4 regions of the Vibrio azureus genome follow, and region 3 is predicted to be linked to each of the others. Evidence: predicted binding sites of a transcription regulator. Region 3 holds the regulator's gene; each other region holds the start of a gene.

Region 1 (5,488 bases), 510 kb from region 3:
CAGAGCTCATTTCCAGATACCTTGTGGTAACTTGGCTCGATGCTAACGTCCTGGCTGAGCGGTACTGGCTCTTACGACCAATTCTGTATCCAGTAAACGTGAACCTGTATGGATCTCATGGCCTCGCAGTATCTCCAACATCATGAGGATCGCTTGGCGGCCAATTTCATAACGAGGTTGAGAAATGGTGGTTAATGGTGGATCGCAAAATTGTGAGAACTGGATATCATCAAATCCGACGATTGATAAATCTTGAGGAACACGGAAGCCAAGACGTTTGGCCTCTTGTACTGCACCAATGGCAAGCGTGTCGGAGTGACAGAAAAGCGCGGTAGGTGGATCGGGCAGTTCTAACAGTTTACGTGTGGCTTGTACGCCACCCTCGAAGGAGAATTCAGCCGAGACATTGTATTTATCTTGTTTCTCGATACCAGCTCGGCGTAGAGCTTGTTGGTATCCTTGCTGGCGGAATTGGCACAGGGCTGCGGTCTCTGGGCCAGAGATTTGCGCAATACGTTTATGCCCAAGTTGGGTAAGGTAATTGACCGCTTCAAAAGCTGAGGTCAAGTTATCAATGTGAACGGTAGGTAACTCAAGCTCAGGAGCAAATTCACATGCCATGACCATAGGTGGCAAGTTTTTCTGTTCTGACTTGCTGACATCAAAGGGCAAGTCGGTACCGAGTAGCAACATGCCATCCGCTTGCTTGGTGAACACATGATTGACTAAGGCATTATCGTGTTTGTTTTGTTGACCACTGTCGCCGAGCAGAACCAAGTAGCCATTTTCCATGGCAGCGTCTTCAATTCCACGAATGATTTCAGAAAAGTAAGGGTCACAAATGTCAGGCACTATCGCGACAATGGTTTTGGATTCATTCCTGCGTAGATTACGGGCTAAGGAATTGGGTGAATAACCAGCTTCAAGGACGGCATCTTCAACTCGTTTACGTGTCGATGATGAAACTTTTTCTGGGTTCATCAATGCTCGTGAGACGGTTGCGGTGGATACTCCTGCAAGCTGGGCAACATCCTTCATTGTCGCCATAGATATTTATCCTCTTGAAATATGCGCCAAAATGACGTGATTTTTTACTTTAGTCGTTATAGTCGACTCTATTTAGATTTTACTAATTTGAATAGTCTATTCATTTTTAGGGGGAAAGTTACGGTCTGTTTAACAAAAACCACAACCTTTGTGTGATTTTTCTCACATTCAAGCCGAATTTACCACAACTGAACGGATAACTAGCTGAGATCTTGAGGTTCTATGTCCAAGCTCCAGCGAACTTTCTTCGCATTGGGTAATAATTCTAGTGCAGGTTTTGCACTGGTTAATATTTTTTGCATTAATGAACGTTGTTGGGTTTGTAACAGCAGCTGCCAGCGGTATTTTCCTGCGCGTTTGGCTAAAGGTGATGGTGTTGGCCCGAGCACAAGACAAGTGTCATCAAACAGAGGATGAGATTCCAAAGTAAAGCGCACCTGACGTAAAAAATCTTCAACCAATTCACTGTGGTTCGCTTCAGCTTTAAATAAAGTTAAAAAGCTATACGGTGGCAGTTGGGCGAGTTTGCGTTCTTCCAATGCGGTCATGGCAAAGTGGCGATAGTCTTTCTGCAGTAGAGCTTGCAATAAACTGTGCTCGGGGTGATGAGTTTGTAAAATGACTTCACCGGGCTTGCTGGCTCGACCGGCTCGACCAGCGACTTGAATGAATAATTGAGCCAATCGTTCTGAAGCGCGGAAATCGCTGCTATATAGAGAGCCATCCACATCAAGCAGCGCGACTAAAGTGACGTTAGGAAAGTGATGACCTTTAGCCAGCATTTGCGTGCCGAGCAAAATCTGATACTCGCCTTGTCGGATTGATTCAAGTGCTTGCTCTAGGCTGCCTTTACGGCGAGTGCTGTCTCTATCAATACGAATGGCTTTGTATTCAGGAAAAAGCTCGGCCAGTTGTAATTCCAACTGTTCGGTACCCACACCCACAGTGACCAATTGGGTCGAGCCGCATCCATGGCACTGATGGATCACAGGTTGCTGCGAGCCACAGTGGTGACAGCGAATCTCATTACTGTACTGGTGGAAGGTATAATAAGCGTCACAACGCTGACATTCAGCAATCCAACCACATTCATGGCACATTAAAGCAGGAGAAAAGCCACGGCGATTGAGAAACAGCATCACCTGATTACCCGCTTTAAGGTGTTTGCGCATTTCAGCAATTAATGGTGCAGAAAGCCCACTCTCAAGATAAAGCCCCTTAACATCCAACACCTTGTTGGTTGTCGGGACGGCCGAGCCTGCTCGTTGAGTTAAAGTCAGGTGATGATATTTTCCAGTCAGGGCGTTATGCAAGGTTTCAAGGGCAGGGGTGGCTGAGCCTAACACGATCGGAACCTGCTCTTTGTGGGCGCGCATAATCGCTACGTCTCGTGCGTGGTAGCGCAAGCTGTCTTGTTGTTTATAAGAGGCGTCATGCTCTTCGTCGACAATAATAATCCCAAGCTCGGCAAAAGGTGTAAGTAAAGCTGAACGCGTACCAATGATGATACCGGCGGCTTTGTCTCGTGCCGAAAGCCAAGCATTGAGCCGTTCAGTATCATTAAGGCCAGAATGGATGACTTCAACAGGTACATTAAAACGACGTTTAAAGCGATTGATCGTTTGCGGCGTTAAGCCAATTTCAGGCACCAGTACCAACGCTTGCTTGCCTTGTTCTAGCACTGGCTTGATAAGATTGAGATAGACTTCAGTTTTTCCTGAGCCTGTCACGCCTTCTAATAAATAGCAGGCAAAGCCAGTTTGACTGTTAACGCTAGCAATTGCGAGCGCCTGTTCATGATTGAGTTTGGGTTTTTCTACATCGCATTCGACTTGTTGGCCCCATTTGGCAATCGTCGGCTTTTTTTCTATGCGCTCGACCCAACCTTTGTCTTGCAAAGACTTAAGCACGGTAGAGCCAATTTCTTGGTCGATGAAAGCTTGATGTGGAACCGGGCCATTGACCAGCATTTGTAAAGCACGATGTTGTTTGACTGCCCGGCCCAAGCCCTGCATCAGTTTATCTTTACCCAATGGCGTGATTTGCCATTCTTGCAAAGTAGCGAAATCCGCAGGCTTGCCTTTTCGTAAAGCCGCTGGCATTGCGTTGTGTAGGGTATCTCCGAGTGGATATTGATAAAACTGGCTGCACCAATGAAGCAAAGAATAAAGCTTATCCGGCCAGATTGGCTGAGAATCTAATACCGCTTTGAGTGGTTTAAGTTGCTCTCGAGGAAAGTCTGAATGCTCGACTAAGGCGGTAACGACGCCAACTAAGGTTTGTCGACCAAAAGGCACAGAGACGCGACCACCAATCAGCGGAAAGAGATGCCCAGGAATAAGGTAGTCAAATTGCTTATCGAGCGGGACTGGCAAAGCCACTCTGGCGATGGTTGGACGCATAGAATCTTAAAGCTAAATAAATAGGAATAGATAAACAGTTTATAAGAAGATGCGCTTGATAAGAAGAGACAGTTTACCTCATAAGCCAAACCGGCTTGCTCAAAGAACAAAAAGCAAAAAAGACCAAAGATAAAAAATGGTGAAATAATTGCCAAATGTGTTGATCAGGGCACAGTGATTCATTATTATACTGCGCCTTGAGATATGGCTTCAGCTATAAGCAGATGCGGTATCACATTTTTATATTAATTACGTGTGGTGTGCGGCTTTGATTCGTATAGCGACACGGCCTACTATTGAGGTTATCCCATGAAAGCTGGTATCCACCCAGAATACAAAGCAGTAAAAGCGACTTGTTCTTGTGGCAACTCTTTTGAGTTCAAATCAACTCTAGACAAAGAGTCTATCCACCTAGACGTATGTGACAAGTGTCACCCATTCTACACTGGTAAGCAACGTATCGTTGATACTGGCGGCCGTGTTGATCGCTTCAACAAGCGTTTCGGCGCACTATCAAGCAAGAAGTAATAGCCGACGCTATTATTCTTTCTGCTTAAAAAGGGCGCTACGGCGTCCTTTTGTGTTTCTGCTGTTCCCATTCCTTTATAGACCAGCTCATTTGTTGCTGCGTTCTATTTTCAGACCCAGCCCCTTTGAAGATTTAGCCCCTTTGCAAATTAGAGCTCCGTAGACTTAAGCCATTTAAGCTGAAATTTTATGCGATTATTTTTCACTCAGTGCTTGCATACTAAAGTGTGATCTGTATAATGCGTCGCACTGGTTAAGCCAGTTGTGAACCAATGAGCAATGAGGAGCGAGTAAATCTCCGGTTTTACAAGGTAATGTAGACTCAGCTTATGTTCGCGGTTAATACAATTAGCTATCTTTTCTTCGGAAAAACTATCCCCAAAGGTGACTTTGGCATGTAGGGATAGTTAATCGAAAATTAACTGACAATGCGTCCTAATCTTGGATGCTACGGTTTCACATAAATCAATCGGCATTCTCTCGTCTTAACGAGTTTGAGTGGCGATATTGTTTGTGTAATTTACTAATATTGGAGCTCTGTCTCATGCAGAACCAACGTATCCGTATCCGCCTAAAAGCTTTCGATTACAAACTAATCGACGCTTCTACAGCGGAAATCGTTGAAACAGCTAAGCGCACTGGCGCACAGGTTCGTGGTCCAATCCCACTACCTACTCGTAAAGAGCGTTTCACAGTTCTTATCTCTCCACACGTTAACAAGAAAGCACGTGACCAGTACGAAATCCGTACTCACAAGCGTCTAATCGACATCGTTGAGCCAACAGAAAAAACTGTTGATGCTCTAATGCGTCTAGACCTTGCTGCGGGCGTTGACGTTCAAATTAGCCTAGGTTAAGGGAGATTAGAAGAATGATTGGTCTAATCGGTCGTAAAGTGGGTATGACCCGCGTATTTACTGAAGACGGCGTTTCTATCCCAGTAACAGTTGTTGAAGTTGAAGCTAACCGTGTGTCTCAAGTTAAAACACTTGAAACTGACGGCTACGCAGCAATCCAGGTAACTACTGGTACAAAGAAAGCTAACCGCGTAACTAAGCCAGAAGCAGGTCACTTTGCTAAAGCTGGTGTTGAAGCTGGTCGTGGTCTTTGGGAATTCCGTTTGGAAAACGGTGAAGAGTTCACAGTTGGCGCTGAGCTAACAGTTGAGCTATTCAACGAAACTAAAAAAGTAGACGTTACTGGTACATCTAAGGGTAAAGGTTTCCAAGGCGCTGTTAAGCGTTGGAACTTCCGTACTCAAGATATGACTCACGGTAACTCATTGTCTCACCGTGCACCGGGTTCAATTGGCCAATGTCAAACTCCAGGTCGCGTATTTAAAGGCAAGAAAATGGCAGGTCACATGGGTGCTGAGCGTGTAACGACTCAAAACCTAGAGATCGTACGTGTTGACGCTGAGCGCAATCTGCTTCTTATCAAAGGTGCAGTACCAGGCTCAACAGGTGGCAACGTGATCGTTAAACCAGCTGTTAAAGCATAACGTCTCAGGAG
Region 2 (5,488 bases), on a different contig from region 3:
TCATTATGATATTCCGCTTTAAGTCTCTGATACTCCTGAAAAACGTCTTGGTTATTGAGCAAAGGTGGAAAAGCACCACAACCACGACATACCATGAGAGGTCGTTTAGGGTTTGTGTGTTGCAGAATATAGCGGCTAGGTTCACTGACCCCAAAGTTTTCACAAGACAAGGTTTTACAAAAGTTGAGTTGTAAACCATTCTCGGCTGGTGGAAGATGATTATTTGACACGACTGCCCTCCATGGCTTTCTTCGCTATACCCAAGTAACCTCAAGCAATCTATAGATGCCAAGGTATGCACAACCCGCTTTGATGGGCTGTGCATCAGGTGCCATCAGAAACGCTTAACATCTGTTGATGAAGGTGTTTGATGAAGGCTAAGGAAGAGCTTAGATATTAATCGCTGTTTCCAGAGCGATGTTCATCATTTCATTAAATGATTTCTGGCGTTCATCAGAACTCAACTGTTCACCGCGTGTAATGTGGTCAGAAACTGTTAAGATCGTTAAGGCTTTGGCACCTAAGTCTGCCGCAACGCCGTAAATGCCCGCAGCTTCCATATCAACACCTAAAATGCCAAGCTTGCTCATTTTAGCAAAGATAGCCTCTTCAGGAGTGTAAAATAAATCCGTGGAGAAAACGTTGCCAACTTTAACAGGGACCTTATGAGAGCGTGCCTGGTTAACGGCTTCTTCAAGCAAGCCAAAATCAGCGATAGCAGCAAAATCATGGTTATTGAGGCGAATACGATTGACTTTCGAATCAGTAGAAGCCCCCATCGCGATTACGATATCCATAAGCTTCACGTCATCACGAACCGCACCACAGCTTCCGATACGAATAATATTTTTTACACCGTAGTTACTGATTAACTCATGTGCGTAAATGCTGCTTGATGGAATGCCCATGCCGTGTCCCATAACAGACACTTTTTTACCTTTGTAGACTCCGGTATAGCCAAACATATTGCGCACATCGCATATCAGTTTTGCATCATCTAGAAAGTTTTCAGCGATGAACTTTGCACGCAAAGGATCGCCTGGCATAAGAACGGTTTCAGCGAAATCATCCGGTTTTGCATTGATGTGTGGGGTTGGCATAAGTGCTCTCCAAAGTTAGCTAATTCAGCAGTTTTACGTTTTTACATTGACACGTGCAGTATAAACAAGAGCTTATATTGATTCGTTTTTTACAGTAAAAGCATCAATGTTAACGAAAATTGTTGAGTTTCTTTACTCATAGTAAGTCGATATTAGTGGGTTATTGAGAAGGTTCATGAGATTTAACTCACAAAAATCTGCGGTATTTAACTTATTGTCACTAATGTTAACCAAAAATGTTGAATTTATTTATTCTAAATATACCCAATTGATACGATCCTAAAGGTCACGACGCTGGACACAGTATCTTGAGGTTACTTGGGTATAAAGTCGGCTTTATCTCGGAATGATTTCAGCTAACTTGATGTATTTCGCTCGGAGAGCCACTTGCTTGGAATGGAGTGTCGATTGATCTTTTTTCTATCTAATTACGAATAATAGGTGTTGAAACTTTCCACTCTTCTTTATCCTCAAAAAAGTTATACAAAAATATATCTTGTACAAACTGAGATTGCTTGCTATAAGTTATACAACAAAAAAAAATGTATAGGGTCTGGATTATGGAATCAACAATCAAAGTCGGTATCAGTGCTTGTGTTTTGGGCGAGCGTGTTCGTTTCGATTCAGGGCATAAAATCAGTAATTTTGTCACCAAAGAACTCATGGACTATTTCGATTTCGTCTCGGTCTGCCCCGAAGTCGGCGTTGGCATGCCCGTTCCGCGGCCAACAATTCGTTTAGTGACCAACGAAGAGCGACTGTCTTTAGTTGAGACCAAAGATCCAAGCAAGGATCACACAGATGATATGATTGCCTATTCTGAAAGCAAAACCTCGGAACTTCAGAATGAACAGTTATGCGGATACATTGTTTGCGCCAAATCACCGACTTGTGGAATGGAGCGAGTGAAGGTGTACAGTAAAAATAGTGCAGCAAAAGAAGGCGTAGGGCTTTATACAAAAGTATTAATGGAGAAAATGCCATGGCTTCCTATCGAAGAAGATGGTCGTTTGAATGATCCCGTGCTCAAAGAAAACTTTATTACCCGTATTTACTGCCTTAACGACTTCTATCAATCAATGGGTGGAGAGCCCTCACGCGGTAAAATCATTGATTTTCACTCACGCTATAAATTAACCTTAATGGCACACCACCCTGAATCCTATCGGGCTTTAGGTCGCTTGGTCGCTAACGTTGCAGCGTACGATCTAGATACATTTTACCATCAATATCGACTCGGACTGATGTCTGCACTTAAAAACCGTGCTAGCAGAAAGAACAACACGAATGTTTTAATGCATTTACAAGGTTATTTTAAACGTTCTCTTACCGCTGAAGAGAAAGCGGAGTTGGCGAATGTGATCAGCGAGTATCGTACTGGTCTTTTACCACTGCTCGCGCCTCTCACGCTGATTAAGCACTATTTGAATGCCTATCCAGACGCATATCTGCAAAAACAGAAATATTTAGAACCTTACCCACAGGAGATGAGACTTCGTTATGGTTTGTAGCCAAGAAAAAAAGTTGTATGCAATTCGAGATGTATCAGAAATGACGGGAGTCAAGCCCGTCACTCTGAGAGCTTGGCAAAGGCGTTATAATTTAGTTCAACCGCAAAGAACAGAAAAGGGTCATCGTCTCTATCGTCAGGAAGACATTGACACTATTAGCGAAATCCAAAGTTGGCTTTTGAAAGGGGTTGCCATTGGTAAAGTAAAGGAATTGCTTGGAAGCGTCCCACGTTCTGACGAAACTTTCGATTCATATCAACTAGAAGAAACTGGGAAGATATTGGACGCGTTGTCTGAATTGAACCGAGGTAAAGTTGAATCGACACTCGCACAAGTGATGAAAGAATATCCACTAGGTATTGTGATTGATAAGTTGATTAATCCAACGTTTGAGGCGCTGGAGCGAGTTAAGTCATCATTACGTTCATTACAAATCGGTTTACTTCAATCTTGTTTGATGACCCGGTTATTATTGATCATTGATGCGGAGAACAAAGCGGCATCTCTAGGGAAATGCCTGTTAGTCAGCTTTGAAAAGACACGTCCCATAGAGAGTTGGTTGCAAGCTGCGATCTTGTGTGAGCAAGGTTATCATGTGACCTTAATTGAGCACGTCGATGATGTTTCAGGCCTTGTGGGACAGCGGGCTCTAGAGCAATACAGAAACATTTTCTTTTTCTCTAATCAAGCACTTCCGCAAAAGCAAGTGGAATCGATAAAGACATTGCGAAGCCAATATCCACAGCAGGTCAATGTGTCTCAAGTAATTGAAAAGGTGAATTATTTGTAGTGATCGGTTTTTTGGGCATGTTTTGTCACACATAGCCTAAAACTTATTTATCCTCATACTGTTTATCCTCTAATTAAAAAGGATTTAAAAAAATGATAGTGGTTTGGTTTCGACGCGATCTGAGAACACTGGATCACATGGCTTTAAAGGCTGCTTTGGAGACTGGCTCACCTGTGGTTGCGTGTTTTGTTGCAACACCAGAACAGTGGCAGTCTCATCACATGGCACCGATACAAGCGGATCTTATTGCTCGTCGGTTAGAATATCTAGAACAGGAACTTGCTCAACTGAATATTCCTTTACTTTATCGAGAAGTGGCCGATTTTAAGGCGGTTCCAGATCTCATGCTTCGATGGACGAACATGTTAGAAGCGACAAGTGTGGTGGCCGTTAAGCATTATGAAGTCAACGAACAAGCGTTGGATGAGGATGTAGCAAAGGCTCTATCATCACGTGGGACTCGTTTAGATTTGGTAGAAGACAAGTGCATTCAGCCGCCCAAATACGTACTTAACAAACAAGGTGACTACTTTAAAGTATTTACACCTTTCAAACGTGCTTGGCTAAAGTCCCTAGTTCTATCACCAATTTATCAGCCTGCTGCTCAAACACCACTCGATGATGATGTTCTATCTATCCTCAAGGAGGAACAATATCATTCAGGTGTTGCTTTTACTTACCCGCGTGAGTCAAGTGATGCTTGGAAGGTGTCCACTACTGAGATTATCGAACAGCTAAGATCCTTTGTTTGGCAAAGAAGTGAGGCCTATCAAACCCAACGAGACTTTCCTGCTATCGAAGGGACAAGTCAACTTTCTCCTTATTTAGCCATTGGTGCTTTATCTGCGAGGCAATGTCTTGCAAGACTGTGTAATGAAATGCCGCCAGAGGAGTTAACTGATGGTAAAGCAACTTGGCTCAGTGAACTCATTTGGCGTGAATTCTATCAGCATTTACTGGTGTTTGAGCCAAAGCTGGTTAAGGGGGAGGGGTTTATTCCTTGGGAAAGCCGCATTCAATGGTCTTATGACCAAGAAGCGTTTGAACGTTGGAAAAATGGAACGACGGGGTACCCGATTGTCGATGCGGCAATGCGCCAACTTAATCAAACAGGTTGGATGCATAATCGTTTACGTATGATTGTTGCTAGCTTTCTGACTAAAGACTTGCACATTGACTGGCGTTGGGGTGAGCAGTATTTCATGACCAAGCTGGTGGATGGCGACTTTGCGGCAAACAATGGGGGTTGGCAATGGTCCGCTTCGACGGGGTGTGATGGTCAGCCTTACTTTCGAATATTCAACCCGATCAGTCAAGGTGAGAAGTTTGACCCAGAAGGCCACTTTGTCCGTAAGTGGGTGCCTGAAATACAAAGCGTACCAAATAAATTCATCCATAATCCTTGGCTTTGGAGTGGCTTTATGACGCTGGATTATTTTAAGCCAATGGTTGATCACAAGGCAGAAAGAGAGATAACCTTACAGTTGTTTAAAAATGCCAAGGAATAGAGAGAGATGCCCAGTCAGCTGCGTCTGAACAAATACGTGAAACGAACGCTTTTATCCCTATCATTATCTTTAGTAAGCAGTCTATCTTTTTCTAAGATGTATGAATTACCTGAAGACGGTGCGAGAATGATAGGTCGTATGGAAAATCATGTGGTGAAACATGGTGAGACCATGGCGAATATCGCCAAGCAATACGATGTTGGTATGCTGGCGTTAATGGCAGCAAATAAAGGTGTTGACCCTTTTCTACCTACCGAAGGGCATGTATTAACCGTCCCTACGCAGTTGATTTTACCGGATGTGGAGCACAAAGGTATTGTCATTAATCTGGCTGAGCTAAGGCTGTATTACTTCCCCCCAAAGTCAAATATCGTGCATGTTTTTCCCGTCGGTATTGGCCGCATTGGCCGAGACACGCCTGAAATGACCACCAGTATTAGTCAGAAGAGGCCGAACCCAACTTGGACGCCACCTTCCTCGATCAGGGCAGAATACAAGGCGAAAGGCATTGAATTACCTGCCGTCGTTCCATCAGGCCCAGAAAACCCTTTAGGTATGTTTGCGCTAAGGCTTGCCTTT
Region 3 (5,488 bases):
TAAAAACCCACACCTTCAAACTCTCCTCCCACGATTGATCAGAAAAAAAGCATTATTTACTCCAATATGGCAAACTCTTGATACTCCAGATGGGGATTTCCTCGATTTAGCTTGGTCAGAGCCTTTTAATCAGGAGTTTGCTGCTCAAAAGCCTATTTTTATTCTTTTTCATGGACTAGAAGGCTGCTTCTATAGCTCTTATGCCAATGGCTTGATGAACGCTTTTGCACAATCGGGCTGGCTGGCAGTCATGATGCATTTTCGAGGCTGTAGTGGTAAGCCAAACAAAAAAGCGCGCGCTTACCATTCAGGCGAAATCAATGATGCTCGATTTTTCCTTGAGCACCTTGACCAACAATTTCCTGGTCAACCTAAAGTGGCGGTGGGTATTTCTATCGGTGGAAATATGTTGGCTAACTATCTCGCGCAGTATGACCGCCAACCACTCTTAGATGCCGCAACGATTGTTTCTGCACCACTCGATCTTGCCGCGTGTGCCAATCGTATCGAACGTGGTTTTTCTAAGGTTTATCGACGTTATCTGCTTTCTTCTCTTAAGCGTAATGCTTTACAAAAGCACGAGTTAATTCATGGCGAACTTGCTTTATCTTATCGCTCAATCAAACGAGTCACACGCCTGTACGAGTTTGACGATCTGGTCACCGCACCATTACACGGTTTCAAAAATGCTCAAGATTATTACGCGCAATGCTCTGGTTTAAACAAACTACAACGTATTCGTTTACCTACGCTGATCATTCACGCCAAAGATGACCCCTTTATGACGGAGGCTGTAATCCCCAAATTTGTTTTGCCCGATAATATCGATTATCAGCTATATGAACATGGGGGGCATGTCGGTTTTCTTTGTGGCTCCGTGCTAAAACCACGCTTCTGGCTTGAAGAAGCACTTCCTGCGTACTACGAAAGTATCGCGGCTGATTATCTTTCTGGTGTATCGACACAAAGAACACAGTAAACTAAGCGGCCATCATAAACGTTCGAGGTATTTATGATTATCCCATGGCAAGATATTGCACCAGAAACACTAGAAAATTTAATCCGGGAATTTGTTCTTCGTGAAGGCACCGATTACGGTGCGGTAGAAATGTCCCTACAAAGCAAAATTGAGCAAGTAAAAACGCAGCTTGAGCATGATGAAGCCGTGATCGTCTTTTCAGAACTGCATGAAACCGTCGATATCAAACTGAAAGCCAAATAGTCTGCAGACACCATTTCTGACTACAAACATCGCTTTCCCCCTGTATCAACATGAAAATAACTCAGTCACTAGCTCTCGTTTGCTCACACTTTACCTTACTCCACTCGATGACAGGTTCGTTTTACGTGATATAGTGCTTCATCATTCGTACAGTGCAAAAGCGCTGTACGCTAACAGGTACGTTAATTACGACAAGGTTTGTCATGTCAGCAAAACACCCTATCATCGCGGTCACTGGTTCATCTGGTGCCGGTACTACGACAACATCTGAAGCATTTCGAAAAATGTTCAACATGATGAATGTCAAACCAGCTTGGGTCGAAGGAGATAGTTTCCACCGTTTTACTCGTCCCGAAATGGATGTTGAAATAAGAAAAGCCCGAGAGCAGGGCAAACACATCAGCTACTTTGGTCCGCAAGCCAATGATTTTTCCAGCTTAGAAGAGTTCTTTCGTCAATATGGCAAACAAGGAATCGGCAGTGTGCGCCGCTACCTCCATACGTTCGATGAAGCCGTTCCCTATAACCAAATGCCAGGTACCTTCACGCCTTGGCAAGATTTACCAGAAAACAGCGATGTCATGTTCTATGAAGGCCTTCATGGCGGTGTTGTCGATGGCGAAGTCAATGTAGCTCGTCATGTCGACTTTCTGATTGGAATGGTCCCTATCGTGAACTTAGAGTGGATCCAAAAGTTTGTTCGCGATACTCGTGAGCGCGGCCATTCACGAGAAGCCGTCATGGATTCCATTGTTCGCTCTATGGATGACTACCTAAACTACATCACCCCGCAGTTTTCTCGTACACATATTAATTTTCAACGTGTCCCCACTGTCGATACTTCGAATCCACTAAATGCCAAAGGAATACCAAGCTTGGATGAAAGTTTTGTCGTAATCCGCTTACGTGGCATTAAAAATGTCGACTTTCCTTACCTGCTAGCAATGATAGATGGCTCATTTATGTCGCGCCATAACACCATTGTCGTCCCCGGTGGTAAAATGAGTTTTGCGATGGAATTAATCGTCAGACCCATCCTACAGAAGCTGATTGAAACCGGAAAAATTGGCTAAAAATATGGCTATTTAGGTGTTTACTTTTCACTCCGTGATCATGTGCACAATTTTGCGTAAAAAATAGCAGGAATGACGCGATTAAAATCAAGAAATCAAACTCGAAAAAGGATACTATTTCCTGTAGAGACACAAGATAGCTTGCAGCATAGAAAAAGAGTTCTTATTCTAGTAGGCCAACGACACGCTTAGCTAAAATATGGACAGCGCAAGCATACCCTGCAGAGGAAGTGAGATATTATGGTTCTAGGTAAACCTCAAACCGATCCAACATTAGAGTGGTTTCTTTCACACTGTCATATTCATAAGTACCCATCAAAAAGCACGCTAATTCATGCGGGCGAGAAAGCGGAAACTTTGTACTACATAGTCAAAGGTTCCGTTGCTGTGCTTATTAAAGACGAAGAAGGCAAAGAAATGATCCTTTCTTACCTCAACCAAGGCGACTTTATTGGTGAGTTGGGCTTATTTGAAGAAGATCAAGAGCGTACAGCTTGGGTTCGAGCTAAGTCTCCTTGTGAAGTGGCTGAGATTTCATTTAAGAAATTCCGTCAGCTCATCCAAGTCAATCCAGATATTCTGATGCGTCTTTCTGCACAAATGGCACGACGCCTTCAGGTTACTAGCCAAAAAGTGGGTGACCTTGCTTTCCTAGATGTGACGGGTCGTATCGCTCAAACGCTGCTCAACCTTGCGAAACAACCCGATGCGATGACGCACCCTGACGGCATGCAAATCAAGATCACACGTCAAGAAATCGGCCAAATTGTTGGCTGTTCTCGTGAAACGGTCGGTCGTATCCTGAAGATGCTAGAAGAGCAAAACTTGATTTCTGCTCACGGTAAAACCATCGTGGTTTACGGAACTCGTTAATCCATAATCGAGTACTAAATCAACATGCAATAAAGTAAAAGCCACTTCATTAGTGGCTTTTACTGTATCTTAAACATCTGAAAGTCAACTGGGTACCTTCGTTGCTATCCCTTCACACCCTAGCCTACGAAGTGAGTAAGCAATTACTTATCCATATGAACTTTGCTGTCGGTACTTTCAAATATTTTATCTGCTGAGGCTGCTACAAACCCTGGGTACAACTTACCATTTTCCATTGGATAGCGCTTAGCAAACTCATAAAAACCACCCGGAACCAGCTCAGTGCCCTCGATGAACGTCACTGGGACTTTATCCGCCATCGTTGATGATTGTTCTAAAAGGACAGCTGGCGTGCCTTTTACTTCGCCCCCACTTTCATTAATAGTAAAACCCGATTGGCGTAAATAATCGTTTACTTGCATCACTTCATGATACTGACTTAATTGATTAACACTGACAGTGAAATGATTGGCACCATAGCCGTGAGCTGCCAACCAAGAAGCATATTCACTTTCCTGTGCTAACGTTTTAAAGTCTTCATAGCTGAGGTCCCACAAGCGGCCACCATAGAGAAATTCCGGCTGGGTCAACTGAGTGATATCAACCTGTTCAACCAGTTTATGCACGATGGCTTGTAATTGCGCAGAACAATCATTGACTTTCAGTTCACTAATAAACACCTTTGGTTGCTTTGGATCTGGATGTTCAAAATGGGTTGCAATCAGTTTTTTACTTTCAAACACATAATCTCCACCAGGCAAATAGCCAACATCTAAAAATGGCTGAGCTAAGGTGGCAAGTCCTAAAGGAGCAACATCAAATGTCCGCAAAGCAATATGATCATTAATCAATGGTTCATTTTCTTGCAGAAGTTGGTGAACTTTCGCCGCGGAGGGACAAAGACGATGAATATAATCTTTCCATAAGGAATCAAATAGCACATCGGGCGTCATGATAGCTCCTGTTATCAAATAAAAGTTAAGAAAAAAGACAAGCCATTGGTTTACTTCCCCCTAAGGCGAAAAATGGCGATCAACCTGTGACGTTTTACTTGGCGTTATTGATTGAAGAAATGTACAACGACCGCCAATTGAAAGCAGTTGGGGTAAAGAAGATTTCTGCGCTTTCAACACGCAACCAGCCACTTCACCCCATTTTCATTACTTGTGAATATTTTACAGTTCGATACCAGGACTCAAATTAGAAGGCAGCACACACTCCTGCCCTTCCATTGACGCCATCGGATAAGCGCAATAATCTGCCGCATAATAAGCACTGGGTCGTAAGTTACCCGAAGCCCCAGGTCCTCCAAATGGCGCATCACCACTGGCGCCCGTAAGTTGGCGATTTCGGTTAACGATACCGGCGCGAATATGGTCAACGAAATACTGCCACTCATCGTCATCGCTAGAAATCAATCCTGCAGATAAACCAAAACGAGTGTCATTGGCTAATGCTACCGCCGTTGCAAAACCATCGTAACGCACGAGTTGTAAGAGTGGACCAAAGTATTCCTCATCAGGCAATTCTGCGACGTTAGTGACATCGATGATACCAGGGGAAACAAACGCAGCTTGACCGGCTTTCGCTTCAATAAGGCTCCGCCCTCCTAGCGACTGCAAACGAGCTTGAGCTTCAAGAATATGCTGCGCGGCAGCAACTGATATTTGCGGCCCCATAAAAGGAGCAGGCTCTGCGAAAGGTTGATCAACTTTAATATTCGCCGTCGCTTGAACAAGTTTATTGATGAGCTCATCCCCTCGTTCACCGAACGGAATATATAAACGACGCGCACAGGTACAACGTTGGCCCGCACTAATAAAGGCAGATTGTATGATGGTATAAACCGTTGCATCTAAGTCATCATAATTGTCCGTGACAACCAACGGGTTATTACCCCCCATCTCTAGCGCCAACATTTTCCCTGGTTGACCAGCAAATTGACGATGTAAATGATGTCCGGTATTGGCACTGCCAGTAAACAAGACACCGTCGATGCCTTTTGCTTCTGCTAAAGCAATCCCCGTTTCTTTCGCTCCTTGGACTAAATTAATCACCCCTTTGGGCAAACCGACACTTTCCCACAACTTCATAGCCAACTCACCACTCCATGGAGTTTGTTCTGAAGGCTTTAAAACCACAGTGTTACCTGCCAATAATGCAGGCACTATATGACCATTAGGTAAGTGCGCAGGGAAATTATAAGGGCCAAACACGGCCATCACTCCCAAAGGGCGATGACGCAGCACAATTTGGTTACCGCCCGCTTCTCGTGACGACTCGCCTGTTCGTTGATGATAAGCACGGATTGAGATAGCAA
Region 4 (5,488 bases), 240 kb from region 3:
TAGAGCTTCAGCAATTGAACCGTTTACAGCTTCAACAGCTTTAAGAACACCTTTACCTAGGAAACGTGCTTTGTCACCGTCACGTAGCTCAAGAGCTTCGCGAGAACCAGTAGATGCGCCAGATGGTGCTGCCGCCATACCTACGAAACCGCCTTCTAGGTGTACTTCAGCTTCTACAGTTGGGTTACCACGTGAATCGATGATTTCACGACCTAGAACTTTAACGATCTTAGACATTGATGTTTCCTCTCGTTCAAATATAAATGTCAATTTGAAAGGGCAGTAGCACAGACTTAATCTACCGCCCGTATCCTTTTACTTCTCAAATTCGCCGCGAGCATTTTGACCCGCAGCTTTAACGAAACCTGCAAATAATGGGTGACCATCACGAGGTGTCGAGGTAAATTCTGGGTGGAACTGAGCCGCAACGAACCATGGGTGCGCTGGGTTTTCAATCATTTCCACAAGCTTCTTATCAGAAGACAGACCTGATACTTTCAGACCTGCTTTTTCAATTTTCGGACGAAGCACGTTGTTCACTTCGTAACGATGGCGGTGACGTTCGTGGATTGTCGCACTGCCGTAAAGCTCACGGGCTTTGGTGCCTTTTTCTAAGTGACATAGCTGAGAACCAAGACGCATTGTCCCGCCAAGATCAGATGTTTCAGTACGTTCTTCGACTTTACCTTCACCGTCTACCCATTCGGTAATCAAACCAATAACAGGGTACTTCGTCTCTTTGTTAAATTCGGTTGAATGCGCACCTTCCATACCCGCTACATTACGCGCGTACTCAATGAGAGCGACTTGCATACCTAAACAGATACCTAGGTAAGGGACTTTGTTTTCACGAGCGAACTGTGCCGCGCGAATCTTACCCTCGATGCCACGGTCACCGAAGCCACCAGGTACTAGGATTGCATCTAGACCTTCAAGAACTTCTACGCCTTTTGTCTCGACATCTTGCGAGTCGACGTACTTGATTGTGACATTCAAGCGGTTTTTCAAACCTGCATGTTTAAGCGCTTCATTCACTGATTTGTATGCGTCAGGTAGTTCGATGTATTTACCGACCATACCAATCGTGACATCACCTGTTGGGTTCGCTTCTTCGTAGATAACTTGTTCCCACTCAGAAAGATCCGCTTCTTTAGCTGTGATACCGAAGCGTGAACAGACGAGATCATCAAGACCTTGAGCTTTAATCAATTGAGGGATTTTGTAGATTGAATCTACGTCCTTCATTGAAATAACGGCTTTCTCTTGAACGTTACAGAATAGGGCAATCTTCTTACGCTCATTCGCAGGAATCATGCGATCAGAGCGGCAAACAAGAATGTCTGGCTGAATACCGATAGACAGTAGCTCTTTTACAGAGTGCTGAGTTGGCTTAGTTTTCACTTCACCTGCGGCTGCTAGGTAAGGAACGAGCGTTAGGTGCATAAACATTGCACGTTCACGGCCTAGCTCAACCGCTAGCTGACGGATAGCTTCCATAAACGGTAGAGATTCAATATCACCAACAGTGCCACCCACTTCAACGATAGCGATATCGTGGCCTTCAGAGCCTGCAATTACACGATCTTTGATGGCATTAGTGATGTGCGGGATAACTTGAATCGTTGCACCTAGGTAGTCACCACGACGCTCTTTGCGTAGAACATCAGCGTAAACACGACCAGCAGTGAAATTGTTGCGCTTTGTCATCTTGGTACGGATGAAACGCTCATAGTGACCAAGATCAAGGTCAGTTTCTGCGCCATCTTCTGTAACGAATACTTCACCGTGTTGAGTTGGGCTCATTGTACCCGGGTCAACGTTAATGTATGGGTCAAGTTTCATCATCGTGACTTTAAGGCCACGAGCTTCAAGAATAGCCGCAAGAGATGCAGCTGCAATACCTTTACCTAGAGAGGATACGACCCCGCCAGTAACAAAAATGTAGTTTGTCGTCATGTTTAACCTGAAATTGGTTGAATGAGGGAAATGGATTTCTTCTGGACGGGACATAAATATACCAGAAGCTCCTAACCGCCACAACGTGAAATCTATCACACTGCCATTTTTTATTTTTTGCTTCAAATCAAAGTCGCGTTTGCCTATGATTTTACACGCTCTTCTTGTTTAACTTGATCCCAAAACGCATCGAGTTCATCTAGAGTAAAGTCTGCTAAGCCTTTTCCGTGCTGCGCAACTTTAGTTTCCACTCCATTAAAACGCTTGGTGAACTTAATATTGGCCTTTGCAAGTGCAACCTCTGGGTCTTTACCTAAATGCCGAACCAGATTCACAGTGGCAAACAGCAAATCACCAAGTTCGAGTTCAACCTTGTCCTCATCAGGTGTCACTTGCAATACTTCTTCCATGACTTCATCTATCTCTTCCTTCACCTTATCAACAACAGGCCCTAATGTGTCCCAATCAAAGCCGTACTGAGCACACTTTTTCTGGATTTTTGTTGCCCGAGAAAGTGCCGGAAGTGAATTCGGTATTGAGTCTAGAACACTTTTTTCTACTTTGCCTGATTGTGCTTTTTCTTTTGCTTTTTCTTGCTCCCAGCGTGCATTTATTTCGTCTTCTGATTGCAAGGGCTCATCCGAAAAAACATGAGGATGACGTCGGGTCAACTTGCCATTGATGCCTTCCACTACATCAGAAAAGTCAAACAATCCCTGCTCTTTAGCAAGCTGGCTGTAAAAAATGACTTGAAAAAGGAGGTCACCTAATTCTTCTTGTAAATTGGGCCAATCTCTCTGTTGAATCGCGTCCACAACTTCATAAGTTTCTTCAATGGTATGCGGCACTATTGTGTCGAAGTTTTGCTTGATGTCCCAGGGACAACCCGCCTCGGGATCGCGTAACTGAGCCATGATGCTTTCGAGTTTTTCAATCGGATGTTTCATTTCTCTATCCTTTTATTCGGCACAAAATATTATTTGGCGCGCAGAGCCGCTGAGGCCCTCGTCTAAACATTGCCTGAAGTTCTGTAAATAAAAAGGTGAGCGACACCTGCGCTCACCTTCTCTAACTTTCTGTTAAGGCTTTCGTTGTCAGCTCTATTCGCTGGCCACTGATTAACCTAATCGCTTGACTGACATCACATCTTTTATTTGCTCAACGCGCTTAGACACACGGGCAAAGACTTCCAAGTTAGTCACTTCAAGATCAAAATCCATTACCGACATTTGTCGACGATAATCCACTCGACTCTTCATGCTGGTCACTTTGATTTTCTCGTTCGCAAGCAAAGTCGTAATGTCTTTAAGCAATCCACCACGTTCCATCGCCTCAACTCGAACAGTCAAAATGTAAGAACCAACAAAGCCACTTCCCCAAACCGTGTCAATAATGCGCTCTGGAGCATGGTGACGAAGTTCCTCTAACTGCTCACAATCACTCCGGTGCACAGAAATCCCTCGGCCTTGAGTGATGTATCCAGAAATTTCATCGCCTGGGATTGGCTGACAACAACGAGCCAAGTGTGTCATCAGGTTATCAACGCCCTCAACAACCACCGCATCTTTTTTCGGTCGACTTTGTGCCGGGGCTCTGTTTTCAGCCTCTTGAAGTTTTTCGAGCGCCTGCTGATCTTCTTCTTCTGCCGTTGGTTTATTGACCAGTGCATTAATATGATTAATGATTTGATTAATTCGCAGATCACCGCTGCCAACCCCAACGTAAAGTTCATCAGTCGTATTGATGTTAAAGCGTTTCAATGCGTATTGATCCGCATCTTTCAGCGACGCACCAATCTTGGCCAACTCTTGCTCTAAGATCTCACGCCCAGCTTCTAAGTTTTTCTCACGGCTTTGTTTTCTAAACCAAGCATTGATCTTGGCTCGCGCTCGCCCAGAAGTCACGAATCCGAGAGAAGGATTGAGCCAATCACGCGAGGGATTAGGTTCTTTCTGGGTAATGATCTCAACCTGATCACCCATTTGCAGCTTGTGCGTAAAAGGAACGATGCGTCCAGCGACCTTGGCACCAATACAGCGATGACCAACCTCTGAGTGGATATGGTAAGCAAAGTCCAATGGCGTAGCACCCATAGGTAAATCAACGACATCACCTCTCGGGGTAAACGCATAGACACGATCGTCGAATACCTGACTACGAAGTTCATCAAGCATTTCACCCGAATCAGACATTTCTTCTTGCCAATCAAGCAGTTTACGTAGCCAAGTAATTTTTTCATCATAACCACTACGGCTGCTGGCACCTTCTTTATATTTCCAGTGCGCGGCCACACCAAGCTCGGAATCTTCGTGCATTTCCTTAGTGCGAATCTGAATTTCAATCGTCTTGCCTTCAGGCCCCAGAATAACGGTATGAATTGACTGATAACCATTTGGCTTCGGGTTAGCAACATAATCGTCAAATTCATTAGGCAAATGCTTGTATTTTGTGTGAACAAGTCCTAATGCGGCATAACAATCTTGCAGCTTGTCAGCGATAATGCGCACCGCTCGAACGTCAAAAAGCTCATCGAACGCCAAACTTTTCTTCTGCATTTTGCGCCAAATACTATAAATGTGTTTAGGTCGACCACTGACCTCAGCACAAATATCAGAGACACACATCTCTTGAGTTAAGTCATCAACAAAATCTTTAATGTATTGCTCACGCACAATCCGACGTTCAGCCAATTGTTTTGCGATTTGTTTGTAGGTTTCTGGCTGCTGGTAACGGAAGGCATAATCTTCAATTTCCCACTTTAATTGACCAATCCCTAAGCGGTTAGCTAATGGTGCATAAATATTTGCGCACTCTTTGGCCGCAGTTCGGCGCACTTCATCTGGCGCTTTTTTTACTTCAATTAAATTACAAATACGTTCGGCAAGTTTGATCACGACGCAACGAAAGTCATCGACCATAGCCAATAGCATTCGACGTACGTTATCAACTTGAGAAGACGCGGCACTGCCTTCCATTGTCAGGTTCAATTGTCCAATGGCCGCCATTTCTTCAACGCCATCAATCAATTTGATGATCTCTTTACTGTACTTTTCTTCGAGTAATTCTCGTTCAAAAGCGCCGCTAGAAACTAAAGGAAACAGTTGGGCTGCCACTAAAGTGGCTTCATCCATAGAAAGCGTCAGCAAGATCTCGATCATTTCGCGCCCACGCCATAGCAGAAGTTCTGCTTGCTCATGATCAACAAGAAGTGCCTGGCAATCACGATAGACGTCCATTAAACGTTGAGAAATCGCTGTTTCTTGTCCTAAGCTAGCCACCCAACTTTCAAGTTCAAACTGTTCATCTTGGTTCAAATGCGCGCTTCTTACCGCAACCATCTCATCATCCTAATTATTATATTTGTTCGTTTAGTTGGACCTACACCGCCCATGTGAGTTCAACTCAACACTCTTATCCGAGCAATAGCTCATGGCATTGCTCGGTTAATGGTTCACTTATAAAGATTTTTCAAATAATGCCATCGACTCAAGATGGCTAGTATGAGGGAACATATCCAACATCCCTAATCGAG

Evidence for each region. Region 3 encodes CRP, which controls carbon source genes, mostly activating them, when cyclic AMP is high. Its sites were predicted from a motif close to TGTGANNNNNNTCACA; they were not measured.
Region 1: cytR (DNA-binding transcriptional regulator CytR) is a predicted target of CRP. The motif match lies at 1,199-1,214, and genes of this name have one in related genera.
Region 2: deoD (purine-nucleoside phosphorylase) is a predicted target of CRP. The motif match lies at 1,277-1,292, and genes of this name have one in related genera.
Region 4: BS333_RS11570 (CTP synthase) is a predicted target of CRP. The motif match lies at 2,041-2,056, and genes of this name have one in related genera.

What each region holds. Positions count from the first base shown of each region.
Region 1 is NZ_CP018616.1:287,263-292,750, forward strand. It holds gene cytR (DNA-binding transcriptional regulator CytR) at 43-1,047, opposite strand; gene priA (primosomal protein N') at 1,248-3,449, opposite strand; gene rpmE (50S ribosomal protein L31) at 3,759-3,977, shown strand; gene rpsJ (30S ribosomal protein S10) at 4,522-4,833, shown strand; gene rplC (50S ribosomal protein L3) at 4,848-5,477, shown strand.
Region 2 is NZ_CP018617.1:381,537-387,024, forward strand. It holds gene BS333_RS15460 (hypothetical protein) at 1-230, opposite strand, end outside; gene deoD (purine-nucleoside phosphorylase) at 390-1,100, opposite strand; gene BS333_RS15470 (YbgA family protein) at 1,661-2,611, shown strand; gene BS333_RS15475 (MerR family transcriptional regulator) at 2,601-3,401, shown strand; gene phrB (deoxyribodipyrimidine photo-lyase) at 3,494-4,909, shown strand; gene BS333_RS15485 (L,D-transpeptidase family protein) at 4,916-5,488, shown strand, end outside.
Region 3 is NZ_CP018616.1:2,802,985-2,808,472, forward strand. It holds gene BS333_RS12750 (hydrolase) at 1-979, shown strand, start outside; gene BS333_RS12755 (YheU family protein) at 1,013-1,222, shown strand; gene BS333_RS12760 (phosphoribulokinase) at 1,426-2,295, shown strand; gene crp (cAMP-activated global transcriptional regulator CRP) at 2,536-3,168, shown strand; gene BS333_RS12770 (DUF1338 domain-containing protein) at 3,312-4,121, opposite strand; gene astD (succinylglutamate-semialdehyde dehydrogenase) at 4,344-5,488, opposite strand, start outside.
Region 4 is NZ_CP018616.1:2,563,194-2,568,681, forward strand. It holds gene eno (phosphopyruvate hydratase) at 1-237, opposite strand, end outside; gene BS333_RS11570 (CTP synthase) at 316-1,956, opposite strand; gene mazG (nucleoside triphosphate pyrophosphohydrolase) at 2,100-2,903, opposite strand; gene relA (GTP diphosphokinase) at 3,075-5,294, opposite strand; gene rlmD (23S rRNA (uracil(1939)-C(5))-methyltransferase RlmD) at 5,412-5,488, opposite strand, start outside.